DNA from 3 places in the Mixta calida genome. Region 2 is predicted to be linked to each of the others. Evidence: predicted binding sites of a transcription regulator. Region 2 holds the regulator's gene; each other region holds the start of a gene.

Evidence for each region. Region 2 encodes PurR, which represses purine synthesis genes. Its sites were predicted from a motif close to CANGCAAACGTTTGCNTG; they were not measured.
Region 1: pyrC (dihydroorotase) is a predicted target of PurR. The motif match lies at 2,387-2,404, and genes of this name have one in related genera.
Region 3: glyA (serine hydroxymethyltransferase) is a predicted target of PurR. The motif match lies at 2,429-2,446, and genes of this name have one in related genera.

Annotation. Positions count from the first base shown of each region.
Region 1 is NZ_CP026378.1:1,731,932-1,736,849, reverse strand. It holds gene mdtH (multidrug efflux MFS transporter MdtH) at 1-855, shown strand, start outside; gene grxB (glutaredoxin 2) at 966-1,613, shown strand; gene C2E16_RS08165 (lipoprotein) at 1,749-2,312, shown strand; gene pyrC (dihydroorotase) at 2,470-3,513, shown strand; gene dinI (DNA damage-inducible protein I) at 3,651-3,896, shown strand; gene C2E16_RS08150 (hypothetical protein) at 4,043-4,318, shown strand; gene bssS (biofilm formation regulator BssS) at 4,534-4,788, shown strand; gene solA (N-methyl-L-tryptophan oxidase) at 4,889-4,918, shown strand, end outside.
Region 2 is NZ_CP026378.1:2,098,442-2,103,359, reverse strand. It holds gene C2E16_RS09965 (Grx4 family monothiol glutaredoxin) at 1-264, opposite strand, end outside; gene C2E16_RS09960 (C40 family peptidase) at 621-1,442, shown strand; gene cydH (cytochrome bd-I oxidase subunit CydH) at 1,503-1,592, opposite strand; gene purR (HTH-type transcriptional repressor PurR) at 1,877-2,902, shown strand; gene punR (DNA-binding transcriptional activator PunR) at 2,952-3,887, opposite strand; gene punC (purine nucleoside transporter PunC) at 3,999-4,918, shown strand, end outside.
Region 3 is NZ_CP026378.1:3,313,993-3,318,910, reverse strand. It holds gene glnB (nitrogen regulatory protein P-II) at 1-216, shown strand, start outside; gene C2E16_RS15750 (aspartate/glutamate racemase family protein) at 326-1,018, opposite strand; gene hmpA (NO-inducible flavohemoprotein) at 1,055-2,239, opposite strand; gene glyA (serine hydroxymethyltransferase) at 2,558-3,811, shown strand; gene C2E16_RS15735 (3-phenylpropionate MFS transporter) at 3,936-4,918, shown strand, end outside.

The DNA of each region.
Region 1 (4,918 bases), 370 kb from region 2:
CCGCCGCGCACCGCGCTGGTGGTGAAGCTGATCCGCCCGGAGGCGCGCGGCCGCTTCTTTTCGCTGTTAATGATGCAGGACAGCGCTGGCGCAGTGCTGGGCGCGCTAATCGGCAGCTGGCTGCTCGCCTGGGATTTCCGTCTGGTCTGCTGGGCCGGCGCGCTGGTGTTCGTGCTGGCCGCGCTGTTCAACGCCCTGCTGCTGCCCGCCTGGCGCATCTCCACCGTGCCGACGCCGATGCGCGAAGGGTTAAGCCGCGTATTGAAAGATCGCCGCTTCTGCACCTATGTGCTGACGCTGACCGGCTATTACATGCTGGCGGTACAGGTGATGCTGATGCTGCCGATTATGGTGAATCAGGTTGCTGGCAGCGCCAGCGCGGTGAAATGGATGTACGCCATTGAAGCCACGCTGTCGCTGACGCTGCTCTATCCCATCGCCCGCTGGAGCGAAAAGCGCTTTCGCCTGCACCATCGCCTGATGGCGGGCCTGCTGTTGATGACGCTCAGCCTGCTGCCCATCGGCCTGACCGACTCGTTGCAGCAGCTGTTTGTGCTGATCAGCCTGTTTTATATCGGCTCGATTATCGCCGAGCCGGCGCGGGAAACCCTCAGCGCCGAGCTGGCCAGCGCGCGGGCGCGCGGCAGCTATCTCGGCTTCAGCCGCCTCGGCCTGGCGCTGGGCGGCGCGCTCGGCTACACCGGCGGCGGCTGGATGTTCGACGCCGGCCGCGAGCTGGGTCTGCCAGAGCTTCCCTGGCTGATGCTCGGCAGCGTGGGCATGGCGACGCTGCTGGCGCTCTGGTGGCAGTTTCAGCCGCGCACCGCCGCGCCCGCGATGCTCAGCGGCGGCTAAAGCCGCCGTCGCGGTTTGCCCTCCCTCTGAATCTCTTCCATACTTTTTAAGACTATTCAAACGATTGTCGGCGGCCGACGCTGCCGACAGCAGCAGTAAGGAGAGGTCTGGTGAAACTCTATATTTACGATCATTGTCCCTTCTGCGTGAAAGCGCGCATGATTTTCGGTCTGAAAAACCTGCCGGTAGAACTGATCGTGATGCTCAACGACGATGAAGAAACGCCGAAGCGTCTGATCGGTCAGAAGATTGCGCCGATCCTGCAAAAAGAGGATGGCAGCTGCATGCCGGAAAGCCTCGATATTGTGCGTTTTGTCGATAAGCTGGATGGCGAACCGCTGCTGACCGGCAAAACCAATCCCGCCATCAATGACTGGCTGCGCAACGTGAACGGCTACGTGAATAAGCTGCTGCTGCCCCGCATCGCGCAGGCCTCTTTCGCCGAGTTCGCCACGCCGGAAGCGCGCAGCTATTTTAAAAATAAAAAGGAAGCCAGCATCGGTGACTTCGCCGAGCTGAAACAGCACGCCAACGGGCTGGTGAAGAAGATCAGCGACGATCTTCGCGATCTCGATAAGCTGATCGTCAAGCCGAATGCGGTCAACGGCGAGCTGTCGGATGATGACATTCACCTTTTCCCGCTGCTGCGTTCGCTGACGCTGGTGGCAGGCGTCACCTGGCCCAGCCGGGTTGCCGAGTATCGCGATAATATGGCGAAGCAGACGCAGGTTAATTTGCTGAGCTCCATCGCGGTTTGATATTGCCGGGCGGCATCATGCCGCCTCTCTTTTTCCCCTTCTTTACGTATTCTCCTGGTGACTCGCGGCGGCGATTGCGGCAAGCTTAGCCTCCTTAAAAAGGAGACTTTCTCCGCATTACTTTCGAGGATTGTCATGAACAAGGCGTTTCTGGCGCTCTGCGCCCTTCTGGTTGCCGGTCTGCTAACCGCCTGTAACCAGCTTACCCAGTACACCATCTCCGAACAGGAGGTGAACCAGGCTTTGCAAAAGCATAATAACTACGAAAAAAATATCGGCGTCTCCGGGCTGGTCAATGCGCATATCGTACTGACCAACCTCAGCAGCCAGATTGGCCGCGAAGAGCCGGGCAAGGTGACGCTCTCCGGCAACGCGAAGGTCAACATCACTTCACTGCTCGGTCCGCAGCAGGCGGATATGCAGCTGAAGATGAAAGCGCAGCCGTTTTTCGATAAAGAAAAAGGCGCGATTTACCTGAAAGATATGGAAATCGTGCAGTCGGACGTACAGCCGGAGAAAATGCAGCCGGTGCTGCAAACCCTGACGCCCTATCTGAATCAGTCGCTGAAAAGCTATTTCGATCGTGAGCCGGCCTGGGTGTTAAGCACCGAGCGCAGCAAAGCGGAAGCGATGGCGAAAAAACTGGCGAAAGGCATTGAAGTCAAACCGGGCGAGCTGGTTATTCCCTTTACCGACTAACCCTTTTCAACTTATCGGCTATCTTCTCAACGCCCCGCCACGCGGGGCTTTTTTTACCTGACGCGCACAAAGCAAGTGCAATCGGTTGCCTTTATCCTTATGCTTGGTACCCGGCTAAAAACCGCCTTTCTTCATTCTTACCGCCGGAGCATAACTGATGACTGCACAACCCCAGCAACTGATCATTCGCCGCCCTGACGACTGGCATATCCATCTGCGTGACGATGAGATGCTGCGCGCCGTATTGCCCTGGACCAGCGCCGTGTGCGGCCGTGCCATCGTTATGCCTAATCTGGCGCCGCCGGTCACCAGCGTCGAGGCGGCCATCGCCTACCGCGAGCGCATTCTCGCCGCGCTGCCGGAAGGCCATGCGTTCCAGCCGCTGATGACCTGCTACCTGACCGATTCGCTGAGCGCGGACGAAGTGGAAAAAGGGTTCAGCGCTGGCGTTTTCACCGCCGCCAAACTCTATCCCGCTCACGCCACCACCAACTCCAGCCACGGCGTCACCAGCATCGATGCCATCGCTTCGGTGCTGGAGCGGATGCAGCGCATCGGCATGCCGCTGCTGATCCATGGCGAAGTCACCGACGCACATATCGATATTTTCGATCGCGAGGCGCGCTTTATCGAAACGGTGATGGAGCCGCTGCGCCAGCGCTACCCTGAGCTGAAGGTGGTGTTTGAACATATCACCACCAAAGAGGCGGCGCAGTATGTGGAGGCGGGTAATGAGCGTCTCGGCGCGACGATTACCCCGCAGCATCTGATGTTTAACCGTAACCATATGTTGGTCGGCGGCGTGCGTCCGCATCTTTATTGCCTGCCGATCCTGAAGCGCAATGTGCATCAGGAGGCGCTGCGCAAGGTGATCGCCAGCGGCCATCCGCGCTTTTTCCTCGGCACCGATACCGCGCCGCATCTGCGTCACCGTAAAGAGACGAGCTGCGGCTGCGCCGGGGTATTTAACGCGCCGACGGCGCTGCCCGCCTACGCCACGGTATTTGAAGAGATGGATGCGCTGGCGCACTTTGAAGCCTTCTGCTCGGAGAACGGCCCACGCTTCTACGGGCTGCCGCTGAATGAAGGAACGATTCGTCTGGTGCGCGAGCCCTGGACGGTGCCCGAAAGCATCCCTGCGGCGGGCGATACGCTAGTGCCTTTCCTCGCCGGTGAAACGCTGAACTGGCGCGTCGCCTGATACGCCTTTTGGCTGGCGCAGTACGCGTCAGCCGTCTCCGCTTTTCTTTTACGCTTCCCCTCTTTCTCGCGCAGCTTTTCGTTGCTTTGCGTTCGTGTTAACTGTATAAATACACAGTACTCAAAGCGGAGGCAGATATGCGTGTTGAAGTCACTATAGCGAAAACCACTCAGCTCCCTGCCGGCGCTATCGATGCGCTGACGCAGGAGTTGTCAAAACGTATTGATAAAGAATTTCCTGAAGTCAGCAACCATATTTCCGTGCGCTACGCCAGCGCCAATAACCTGACCGTGATGGGCAGTGGTAAAGAAGCGAAAGATCGCGTGACCGAAATCCTGCAGGAGACATGGGAAAGCGCGGACGACTGGTTTATCACTGACTGATCCCCTCTTTGTGCCGTTGTTTGCCGGATATCGCCATCCGGCTTTTTTTTATCTTTGCCGCCTCGCCGCCGCGTCAACGCGGTTATAGACTGTTTTAAGCTGATGACTTATTCTTGCGCCAGTCATGCTTACAGGAGGTGTTACCCATGACCACTGAAAAACCCGAAGAGGCGATGACATTTGGTGAACTGCTGGCGCTAATTGGCGAACAGCAGCGTCGTCTTACCGTGCTGGAAAACGCGTTTTCTTATCTGACATTTTGTCTGGACGCCAAATCCAACCAGCTGTTGATTCACAGCCTGCGTCTGGAATCGCAGAATCAAAATTATGATGAGGGGATGCAGCTGCATTTTGCCCGCCTTGCAGAAGAACTGGAAAAACGCAGCGCGCCGGTAAAAATTCAGTCCGATGCCGGCGTTTAATTTTATAAACTCCTGCTTCAGGCAGGAGTTTTTTCTCTCTAAGAAATTTCAGATTTCCGTTCAATTATTATTCACCTGCCGATTAAAGTAGCGATTAGCGCATTTTTCGTGCCGCTTAATTCTGTAACGCTGTTATAATCATTCTGCTCTGTGAAAAAAAGCCGCATTGAAACCTCAATTAATCACTTCGTTCTACGAGTAATAAGGGGGTTATAATGGACAGTAATAAAGAGATCATTCAGACACATCCCCTCGTTGGATGGGATATCAGTACCGTGGACTCGTATGATGCGATGATGATTCGTCTGCACTCGCTTTCATCTAATGAGCAACAGCCTGATGAAGCCGACGTAGGGCCGACTTACTGGCTGACTACGGATGTTGCCAGACAATTTATCTCCATTCTGGAAGCGGGCATCGCTAAAATAGAAGCCAGCGAAATCCTTGCTCGAGACTACAAAAAGCACTAATTAGCATCATGTTTGACAGGCACCTTTCGGGGTGCCTTTTTATTATCCGCGCCCTTTTGCTATGCTGCTAACCCTTCGCAGCGTCAGGAGAAGTTGGCAAATGGTTTATGATCTTATCGTTATCGGGAGT
Region 2 (4,918 bases):
GACAACGATATCGCAGCCGCCGACCAGTTCGCCATCCACCCACAACTGCGGGAAGGTCGGCCAGTTGGCATATTTAGGCAGTTCAGCGCGGATATCCGGGTTTTGCAGGATATCCACATAGGCGAAGCGCTCGCCGCAGGCAGAGAGAGCCTGAACCGTCTGAGCAGAAAAACCACAGCTTGGCAGCTTCGGCGAGCCTTTCATGTACAGCAGGATCGGGTTTTCTGCGATCTGGCGCTGAATTTTTTCAACAGTACTCATAATTGCCTTCCTTAAATAGCTTGCTTCGTGTCTATTGATTGTAGCGACTGTAGCGGGTCACTGAAAACGACATTTTCTGTAGGGATAAATGATTTAGCGCATTATGCCAAATGCTGCTGATAAAATAACGTCCGCTTCTTCATCATTACGCCCGGCGATTAATAAATAGTAATAATTCTGTCGAGATAAGCGCCTGTTTCGGTTTATTTTTACATCTTTATGCAATTAAAGGCCATTCAATTGCAAAAGGCTTTATCTTTTCGGAAAAAGTTAGATTAGAATCGGCCTTCAGGGGTCTGCCTTATGGCAGAAATAGGATCAACTTCGCGCCGTTATCGCGCTATTACTGTAACCACACTATGCGTTTATTGATTACGCTTTTTATGCTGGCTTTTGCTCAGCTGTTCTTTAACGTTGCGCAGGCCTCTCCGCAGGCGCCGGTTAAGGCCAGTCAGCATAAGATTGATAAGAAAAGCGCCCGTGAAGATGAACGGCGCAAGCGTCGCCCCTTAAAAACCACCAGTAAAAAAACGCGTACGGCGACGGCGGAAAAAAGCAAAGTCAAAAAGAAAGGCAAAACGGCAACCGTCGCGGTATCCCCAGCGTTAACCACGAAAAAAGGCCGCTCACCGGTTAAAACGGCAAAAGAGAACAGCGCAAAGAAAAAAAGTATGGCCAGGACGGCGAAGGCGCGCTATGGCCATCAGCGCGGCGATAAAAAGCAGACCAAGGCCCGTGGCCCGCTCGAAATGAGTAAGGCGCACCGCGAGCGTTATCAGAAAGCGCGTGAAACGGCGATGAACAAGCTGATGGGTCAGCTGGGCAAACCTTACCTGTGGGGCGGCACCTCGCCTCACACCGGCTTCGACTGCAGCGGTCTGGTCTGGTACGCCTATAAGGATGTGGTGAAATTTAAAATTCCCCGCACCGCCAATGAGATGTATCACTTGCGTGACGCCGCGCCGGTCAACCGTCAGTCGCTGGAAAAAGGCGATCTGGTCTTTTTCCGCATTAATAACCGCGGCGCCGCCGATCACGTTGGCGTTTATCTTGGCAACGGTCGTTTTATTCAGTCGCCGCGCACCGGTAAAGATATTCAAATCAGCCAGCTCAGCGATGATTACTGGGAGCGCCATTATGTCGGCGCGCGTCGCGTAATGACGCCAAAAACCATCCGCTAAGCGCGTTGCGCAACAAAAAAGCCTGTCTTGCGACAGGCTTTTTTTATACGCATCATCCGATCAATGCATGACAGCGGTTAAGCTGAAAGCGATGATCATCAGCAATGCTGCGACAGTGGTGCTTAACGACAGCTTTAAATCGGTGCTCACCCGGCCTCTCCTTTAACCACACAAACAATAACGGTATAGATTTTCCCATACTCACCGGTAAAAATCTCGTTTTCTTTGCGTCAGCTTGATAGAATCCCCGCCTTGCGTTGCGCAACACCGGCAAACCGTCGCTGTTGGCCCTTTTTTAAAGACGTCCCGCCTGCCAGACGTATCTCAGCCAGCACAATGACAATGGATAAGCACGCTGAAGCAGGCCGCGAGGACGCAAACGTTTAACATTAGCCTTATCAAACCCTTATGATAAGCGCAGGAGTATCTTTTTAATGGCAACAATCAAAGATGTCGCGAAGCGTGCCGGCGTGTCTACGACGACGGTGTCACACGTCATCAATAAAACCCGCTTTGTCGCGGAAGAGACGCGCGAGGCGGTGTGGGCGGCCATCAAAGAACTACACTATTCGCCCAGCGCGGTCGCGCGCAGCCTGAAGGTGAACCACACCAAGTCGATCGGCCTGCTGGCGACCTCCAGCGAAGCGCCCTATTTTGCGGAAATCATCGAAGCGGTGGAAACGCGCTGCTTCGCCCGCGGCTATACCCTGATTCTGGGCAACGCCCATAACGATCTGCAAAAGCAGCAGGCATATCTGTCGATGATGGCGCAAAAGCGCGTCGACGGTCTGCTGGTAATGTGTTCTGAATATCCTGAAGCGCTGCTGAAGATGCTTGAGGAGAACCGCAATATCCCGATGGTGGTGATGGACTGGGGCGAGTCGCGCGGCGACTTTACCGATACCGTGCTGGATAACGCTTTTGAAGGCGGCTACATCGCAGGCCGCTATCTGATTGAACGCGGCCATCGCGATATCGGCGTGATTCCCGGACAGATGGAGCGCAACACCGGCGGCGGCCGTCTTGCCGGCTTTATGAAGGCGCTGAACGAGGCGAATATACCGGTGCGCGAAGAGTGGATCGTGCAGGGCGATTTCGAGCCGGAGTCGGGCTACCGCGCCATGCAGCAGATCCTGGCGCAGAAGCAACGCCCTACCGCCGTCTTCTGCGGCGGCGACATTATGGCGATGGGCGCTATTTGTGCGGCGGATGAGATGGGCCTGCGCGTGCCGCAGGATATTTCGGTGATCGGTTATGATAACGTGCGCAACGCGCGCTATTTTACGCCAGCGCTGACAACCGTTCATCAGCCGAAAGAGCAACTAGGCGAAACCGCCTTCGATATGCTGCTGGATCGCATTATCAATAAGCGCGAAGAATCGCAAACGATTGAGGTGCATCCGACGCTTATTGAACGCCGCTCGGTGGCTGACGGCCCGTTCCGCGACTATCGTCGTTAATGCTTTACGTCATCGCGGCTTATCCCTGCCGCGACCTTTGCCTTGCCGCTCAGGATAATGCGCTATCCTGAGTGCTCTCTTCCTCACGCAGCCACTCCCGATTCAGCGTCTCCGTATCGCCCAGATAATCCAGCAGCCAGCTCAGCGCCGGCGAACCGCTCTGTTCCGACCAGCTGACGCAGCAGTGGCTGTCGGGAAAAGGCACCGGCAGCGGCAACTCCGTCAGTTCCTGCGTCGCCAGCAGCGGCGCGGCGAAATGGCCGGGCACCATGCCAACGCAGAGACCGGCGCGCAGGCAGTCGAAAGCGCTCTCCCAGTCAGGCACCACCAGCCGTCGCTGATTATCCAGTGTCCAGGTGGTGCGGCGCGGCAGCGCGCGCGAGGTATCCTCCAGCACCAGTGAAGGCCAGGGACGGATATCATCATCCTGCAGGCCGCCGGTCGCTGCGGCCAGCGGATGGCTGGCGTTAACCACGCAGCGCCAGTTGAGCGCGCCCATATCACGGAAGGCGAAGCGGCCGCCGACGGGGATAGCCTGCGTCGCGCCGATTGCCACATCGACACGCCCGTCCGCCAGCGCGTCCCAGACGCCGTTAAACACCTCCGGGGTGATTAACAGTTCCATATCGGGAAAATGGCGATAAAAATCGAGCACCAGCTGACGCGTGCGCTGCGGTTTTACAATGCGATCGACGGCGATGCTCAGCTGGCCGCGCCAGCCGTTCGCCACCTGCTGACACTGCCGACGCGTGGCGAGCATTTTTTTGATAACAGCGCGGCCTTCACGAATAAAAAGCTCGCCCGCCTCGGTTAATACCACATCGCGATGACGACGTTCAAACAGCGGCACCGCCAGCCAGGACTCCAGCTGGCGCACGGTATAGCTGATGGCGGAAGGCACGCGATGCAGCTCCGCGGCGGCAGCGGAAAAGCTGCCGGTGCGGGCGACGGCGTCGACCACTTCAAGGGCATGTTCTGACCACATTTTTTGCCTGCAAAAATTTTGAAATCAACCGGCAAATTTTAGCGTTTCACATTCAGAAAAACATCCTTTACCCTCGCGCCGTCTGTTCACCTGCTAATTAATGAGAAAGAGATGTCTGGTTCAAAAGGATTTATGCTTTATCTGGCGCTGCTCAGTACGCTGGGTTTTCTCGCCACTGATATGTATCTGCCGGCGTTCACCGCCATGCAGGAAAGCTTCCACACCTCCGCAGGCGTCATCAGCGCCAGCCTGACGGTATTTCTTGGCGGCTTCGCCTGCGCGCAGCTGATATGGGGCCCCCTTTCCGACCGCTTCGGCCGTAAGCCGGTCCTGCTGTTCGGCCTGGCGCTGTTTGCCCTCGGCTGTGCGGGCATGCTGTGGGCGAATGAGACCTGGCAGATGTTGACCTTGCGCTTTATCCAGGCGGTGGGCGTCTGTTCCGCCACGGTAAGCTGGCAGGCGCTGGTGGTCGATCGCTATCGCGGCGCGCAGGCTAACCGCGTGTTCGCCACCATTATGCCGCTGGTCGCGCTTTCTCCGGCGCTGGCGCCGTTGCTGGGCGCCTGGGTGCTGAGCCACTTTTCATGGCGGGCTATTTTCCTGACGCTGCTGCTGGTGACCCTGCCACTACTGTTCGCTACAGCCAGGCTGAAAAAAGCGCCGGCGGCGGCCGCGCACGATTCGCGTCCGCGCGCCGGCTTTTTCACCATGCTGACCTCGCGCGTCTACGGCGGCAACGTACTGATCTATGCCGCCTGCTCCGCCAGCTTTTTCGCCTGGCTGACCGGCTCACCCTTTATCCTGCACGATCTCGGTTTAAGTCCGGCGGATATTGGCCTGAGCTATATGCCGCAAACCGTCGCTTTTCTGGCGGGCGGATTCGGCTGTCGCACCGCGTTGCAGCGTCGCAGCGGCAGGACGCTGTTGCCTGCGCTGCTGATCTTCTATGCAATCAGCGTCGTGTCGCTGTTTATGGTGGCGATGAGCGGAAAAGCGACGCTGTGGGGCCTGCTGGCGCCGTTCTGCGGCAT
Region 3 (4,918 bases), 1.2 Mb from region 2:
CATACGGAACTCTATCGCGGCGCGGAATATATGGTCGATTTTCTGCCGAAGGTTAAAATTGAGATCGTAGTGGCTGACGATATCGTCGATACCTGTGTCGATACCATTATGCAAACCGCGCAGACTGGCAAAATCGGCGATGGCAAAATCTTTGTGTACGATGTGGCGCGCGTAGTGCGCATCCGTACCGGCGAAGAAGACGAAGAAGCGATCTGATCGCCCGCGCTGAAAAAAGCCAGCCCCGTCAAAGGCTGGCTTTTTTATTATCTGAAGCAGGGCCGCTTCAGGTGGCGCCGTGCGACGTGAAACCCGTCGGGCGCTGAAATTACGCCAGCGCCAGCGCGACGGCGGCCTCGGCATGGATGCGCGTGGTGTCGAACAGCGGCACCTCTGCATCCTCTTGATCAATCAGCAGCGTAATCTCTGTACAGCCCATAATAATTGCCTCGGCGCCGCGCGCCACCAGTTCGGCAATCACCGCCCGGTATTTTTCACGCGAGGCGGCGTTGATATGGCCCAGGCATAGCTCCTGATAGATGATCTGATGCACGGTTTCACGTCCGGCCTCGTCCGGCACCAGCACCTCGATGCCGTACTGCTGCTCCAGGCGCGCTTTATAAAAGGGCTGCTCCATGGTGAAGCGGGTACCCAACAGGCCTACCTTGCCCGCGCCGGATGATTTCACCGCCTCGGCCGTCGCATCGGCGATGTGCAGCAGCGGCAGCGACGCCGCCGACTGAATGGCGGGGGCGACCTTATGCATAGTGTTAGTGCACAGCACGATAAAATCCGCATTGGCCGCCTGTAGCGCACGGGCGGCGTCGGCAAGCTTTTCACCCGCCGTCTGCCAGTCGCCGGTCGCCTGTAACTGTTCTATTTCATAAAAATCGACGCTGTACATCACCAGCCTGGCGGAGTGCAATCCGCCAAGCCGCGCCTGTACGCCTTCGTTGATGATTTTGTAATAAAGCGCCGTAGACTCCCAGCTCATTCCGCCCAGCAAACCGATCGTTTTCATTGCTCACCCGTGCATGCGTTGGTTCAAACGATCAGCTTAAACCACTTTATGCGGACCAAACACCTCATAGTGAATATGCTGGTTCGGCACGCCCGCGTCCAACAGCTGACGGGCAATGAATTGCATAAAGCCGACCGGGCCGCAGAGATAGAACTGACGGTCAGGCTCGTTCAGCTCGGACGCCACCACCGACAGATCCATCGTGCCCTGCGCATTGAAACGTCCGGCATCCGCGTCCAACGGCTGACGATACCAGGTATAGCTGTGGAAATGAGGCAGCTGTGCGCCGGTCTCTGCCACTTCGTTCGCGAACGCGTGCAGCGAGCCGTTTTCCGCCGCGTGCAGCCAGGTTACCGGCGCCGGATGTTTTTCCGCCGCCAAACCATGCAGCATTGATAGCATCGGCGTCAGGCCGACGCCTGCGGAGATCAGCGTCACCGGCATCGACGGAGCCGCCTGGAGGAAGAAATCGCCCGCCGGCGCCGCCAGATTAATCACATCGCCCACTTTCGCTTTGCCGTGCATCCAGCCGGAGACGGTGCCCTGTGGTTCATGTTTGACCGCGATGCGATAATGGTGGCCGTTCGGCGCATGGGTCAGTGAATACTGGCGAATTTCATGGTTGGCGAAATCGGGGTCCTGCACATGCACGCCCAAATACTGGCCGGGCTGGAAATCCGCTACCGGTTTGCCGTCGACCGGCGTCAGCGTAAAGCTTTTGATTACCTCGCTCTGCTGTTCGATCGCCTCAATACGGAAAGGGCGAGTGCCGCGCCAGCCGCCAGGTTTTTCTTCATTAGCGTGGTAAATCTCTTCTTCACGATTGATAAAGACGTTAGCCAGCACGCCGTAGGCTTTGGCCCAGGCCTCCAGGACTTCGTCGCCCGGGTGCAGCATCTCATCAATGGTCGCCAGCAGATGCTTGCCGACGATCTGATATTGCTCGGGCTTAACGGAGAAGCTGGTGTGCTTTTGCGCAATACGTTCCACCGCAGGCAGCAGGGCCGCCAGGTTGTCCAGATTGGCGCCATAAGCGCAGATAGCGTCGAATAACGCCTGACGCTGATCGCCGTTGCGCTGATTGCTCATATTGAACACATCTTTCAGCTCGGGATTATAGGTAAACATCCGGTCATAAAAGTGAGCGGTCAGGGCAGGGCCGGTGGCGGCGACGGCGGGGAGGGTGGACTTAACGGTAGCGATGGTTTGAGCATCAAGCATGGGCTTCTCCTGGTAGATTTATAACATGAATTTTATATGCATGTTAAAGGTTGCCGGTTGCGTTTGTAAATAAGACCGTAAAAATAAAGGGGTTACTGTTAAGAGTAATGAAAAAACGGCAAGGTGGCGTTGAAGAAATATCCGATTCGCGTGGAGAGATAAATTGCCACCTAAGCCTTGCCAGCGCTCAAGCCAATCGTTTGCGTAAAAACCCGTCCCTGACGCTATGCTTCACCCTGCAAAAGGGTTTACACTGTTGGCCTTCGCCCGTCAGGGCTAAAAATTGCCGTTAAAAGTTAGCTGAGTCAGGAGATGCGGATGTTAAAGCGAGAGATGAACATTGCCGATTACGATGCCGAGTTGTGGCAGGCGATGGAGCAAGAAAAAGTGCGTCAGGAAGAGCATATTGAACTGATTGCTTCAGAAAACTACACCAGCCCGCGCGTCATGCAGGCGCAAGGTTCACAGCTGACCAATAAATATGCCGAAGGCTATCCGGGCAAACGCTACTATGGCGGTTGCGAATATGTCGATATCGTCGAGCAGCTGGCGATCGATCGCGCTAAAGCGCTGTTCGGCGCCGACTACGCCAACGTACAGCCGCACTCCGGTTCACAGGCTAACTTCGCGGTTTACACCGCGCTGCTACAGCCGGGCGATACTATTCTGGGCATGAACCTCGCACACGGCGGCCACCTGACGCACGGTTCGCCGGTCAACCTGTCCGGCAAACTTTACAATGTCGTGCCGTACGGCATCGATGAAACCGGCAAAATTAACTATGACGAGCTGGCTACTCTGGCGCAGCAGCATAAGCCGAAAATGATCATCGGCGGCTTCTCCGCCTATTCCGGCGTCTGCGATTGGGCGAAAATGCGTGAAATCGCCGACAGCGTTGGCGCTTACCTGTTTGTCGATATGGCGCACGTGGCGGGCCTGATCGCCGCAGACGTCTATCCGAACCCGGTTCCGCATGCGCATATCGTCACCACCACCACCCATAAAACTCTGGCGGGTCCGCGCGGCGGCCTGATCCTGGCGAAAGGCGGTGACGAAGATCTGTATAAAAAACTCAACTCCGCCGTCTTCCCTGGCGGCCAGGGCGGCCCGCTGATGCATGTGATTGCAGGCAAAGCCGTCGCGCTGAAAGAAGCGATGGAGCCGGAGTTTAAGGTTTATCAGCAGCAGGTTGCGAAAAACGCCAAAGCGATGGTGGAAGTTTTCCTGGAGCGCGGCTACAACGTAGTTTCCGGCGGCACCCATAACCATCTGTTCCTGCTGGATCTGGTGGATAAAAACCTGACCGGTAAAGAAGCGGACGCCGCTTTAGGACGCGCTAACATCACCGTTAACAAAAACAGCGTACCGAACGATCCGAAAAGCCCGTTCGTCACCTCCGGCATCCGTATCGGCACCCCGGCGGTGACCCGTCGCGGCTTTAAAGAAGCGGAAGTACGCGAGCTGGCCGGCTGGATTGTCGACGTGCTGGACAATATCAACGATGAAGCCACTATCGAACGCGTGAAGCAAAAAGTCCTCGAGATCTGCGCGCGCTTCCCGGTTTATGCCTGAGCTTAACCCTCTGCGCTAAACAAACGCCTCGTTCCTGTGAACGGGGCGTTTTTCTTTGTAAGCCGCCAAAATTGCTTATGTTTCGTTAATTTGCTAAACCAGGCGCCTCAATGGCGGGGGATATATGACGGTTCGTTCGACTTACTGGTTAGCACTCGGTTACTTCACCTACTTTTTTTGTTATGGCATCTGGTTGCCGTTCTGGGCGGTCTGGCTGAAAGGCACCGGCCTGGACGCAGAGAAGATTGGCCTGCTGCTCGGCGCCGGGATGATCGCCCGCTTTGTCGGCAGCCTGCTGATCGCGTCGCGCGTGCGCGATCCCTCTCAGCTGGTGCTGGCGCTGCGCCTGCTGGCATTGCTGACGCTGCTCTGCGCCGTCGGCTTCTGGGTAGAGCAGCAGTGGCTCTGGCTGCTGCTGGTAATGGTTGGCTTCAACCTCTTTTTCTCGCCGCTGGTACCGCTCAGCGATGCGCTGGCCGCCACCTGGACGCGGCAGATCGCGCTGCCCTACGGGCCGGTCAGGCTCTGGGGCTCGCTGGCGTTCGTGATCGGCTCGGCGCTTACCGGCATGCTGGTAACCGCCTGGAACAGCCAGGCGGTGCTGTCGCTGCTTAGCGTCGGCATCGTAATGATGCTGGGCGGCATGCTGCTGCGGCCCGCGGTAATGCCATTGGGCGACGCGCGCGAAGCGCAGAGCGCTGGCTGGGCCGAATGGAAAGCGATGCTGTGTGAAAACGCTGTCTGGCGCTTTTTACTCTGCGTGACGCTGATGCAGGGCGCGCACGCCGCCTATTACGGTTTCAGCGCTATTTGGTGGCAGGAGGCAGGCTACTCCGCCAGCGTAGTGGGTTATCTCTGGTCGCTGGGCGTGGTAGCGGAAATCGTTATCTTCGCCCTGAGCAATCGTCTCTTTCATCGTTGGGGCGCGCGCGATCTGCTGCTGCTCTCCGGCATTTGCGCTCTGGTGCGCTGGAGCCTGATGGCCAGCACTACGCAGCTGCCGTGGCTGATCGTGGCGCAAATCCTGCACTGCGGCAGCTTTACCGTCTGTCATCTGGCGGCGATGCGTTTTATCGCTGCGCGGCAGGGCGGGGAAGTGATTCGGAT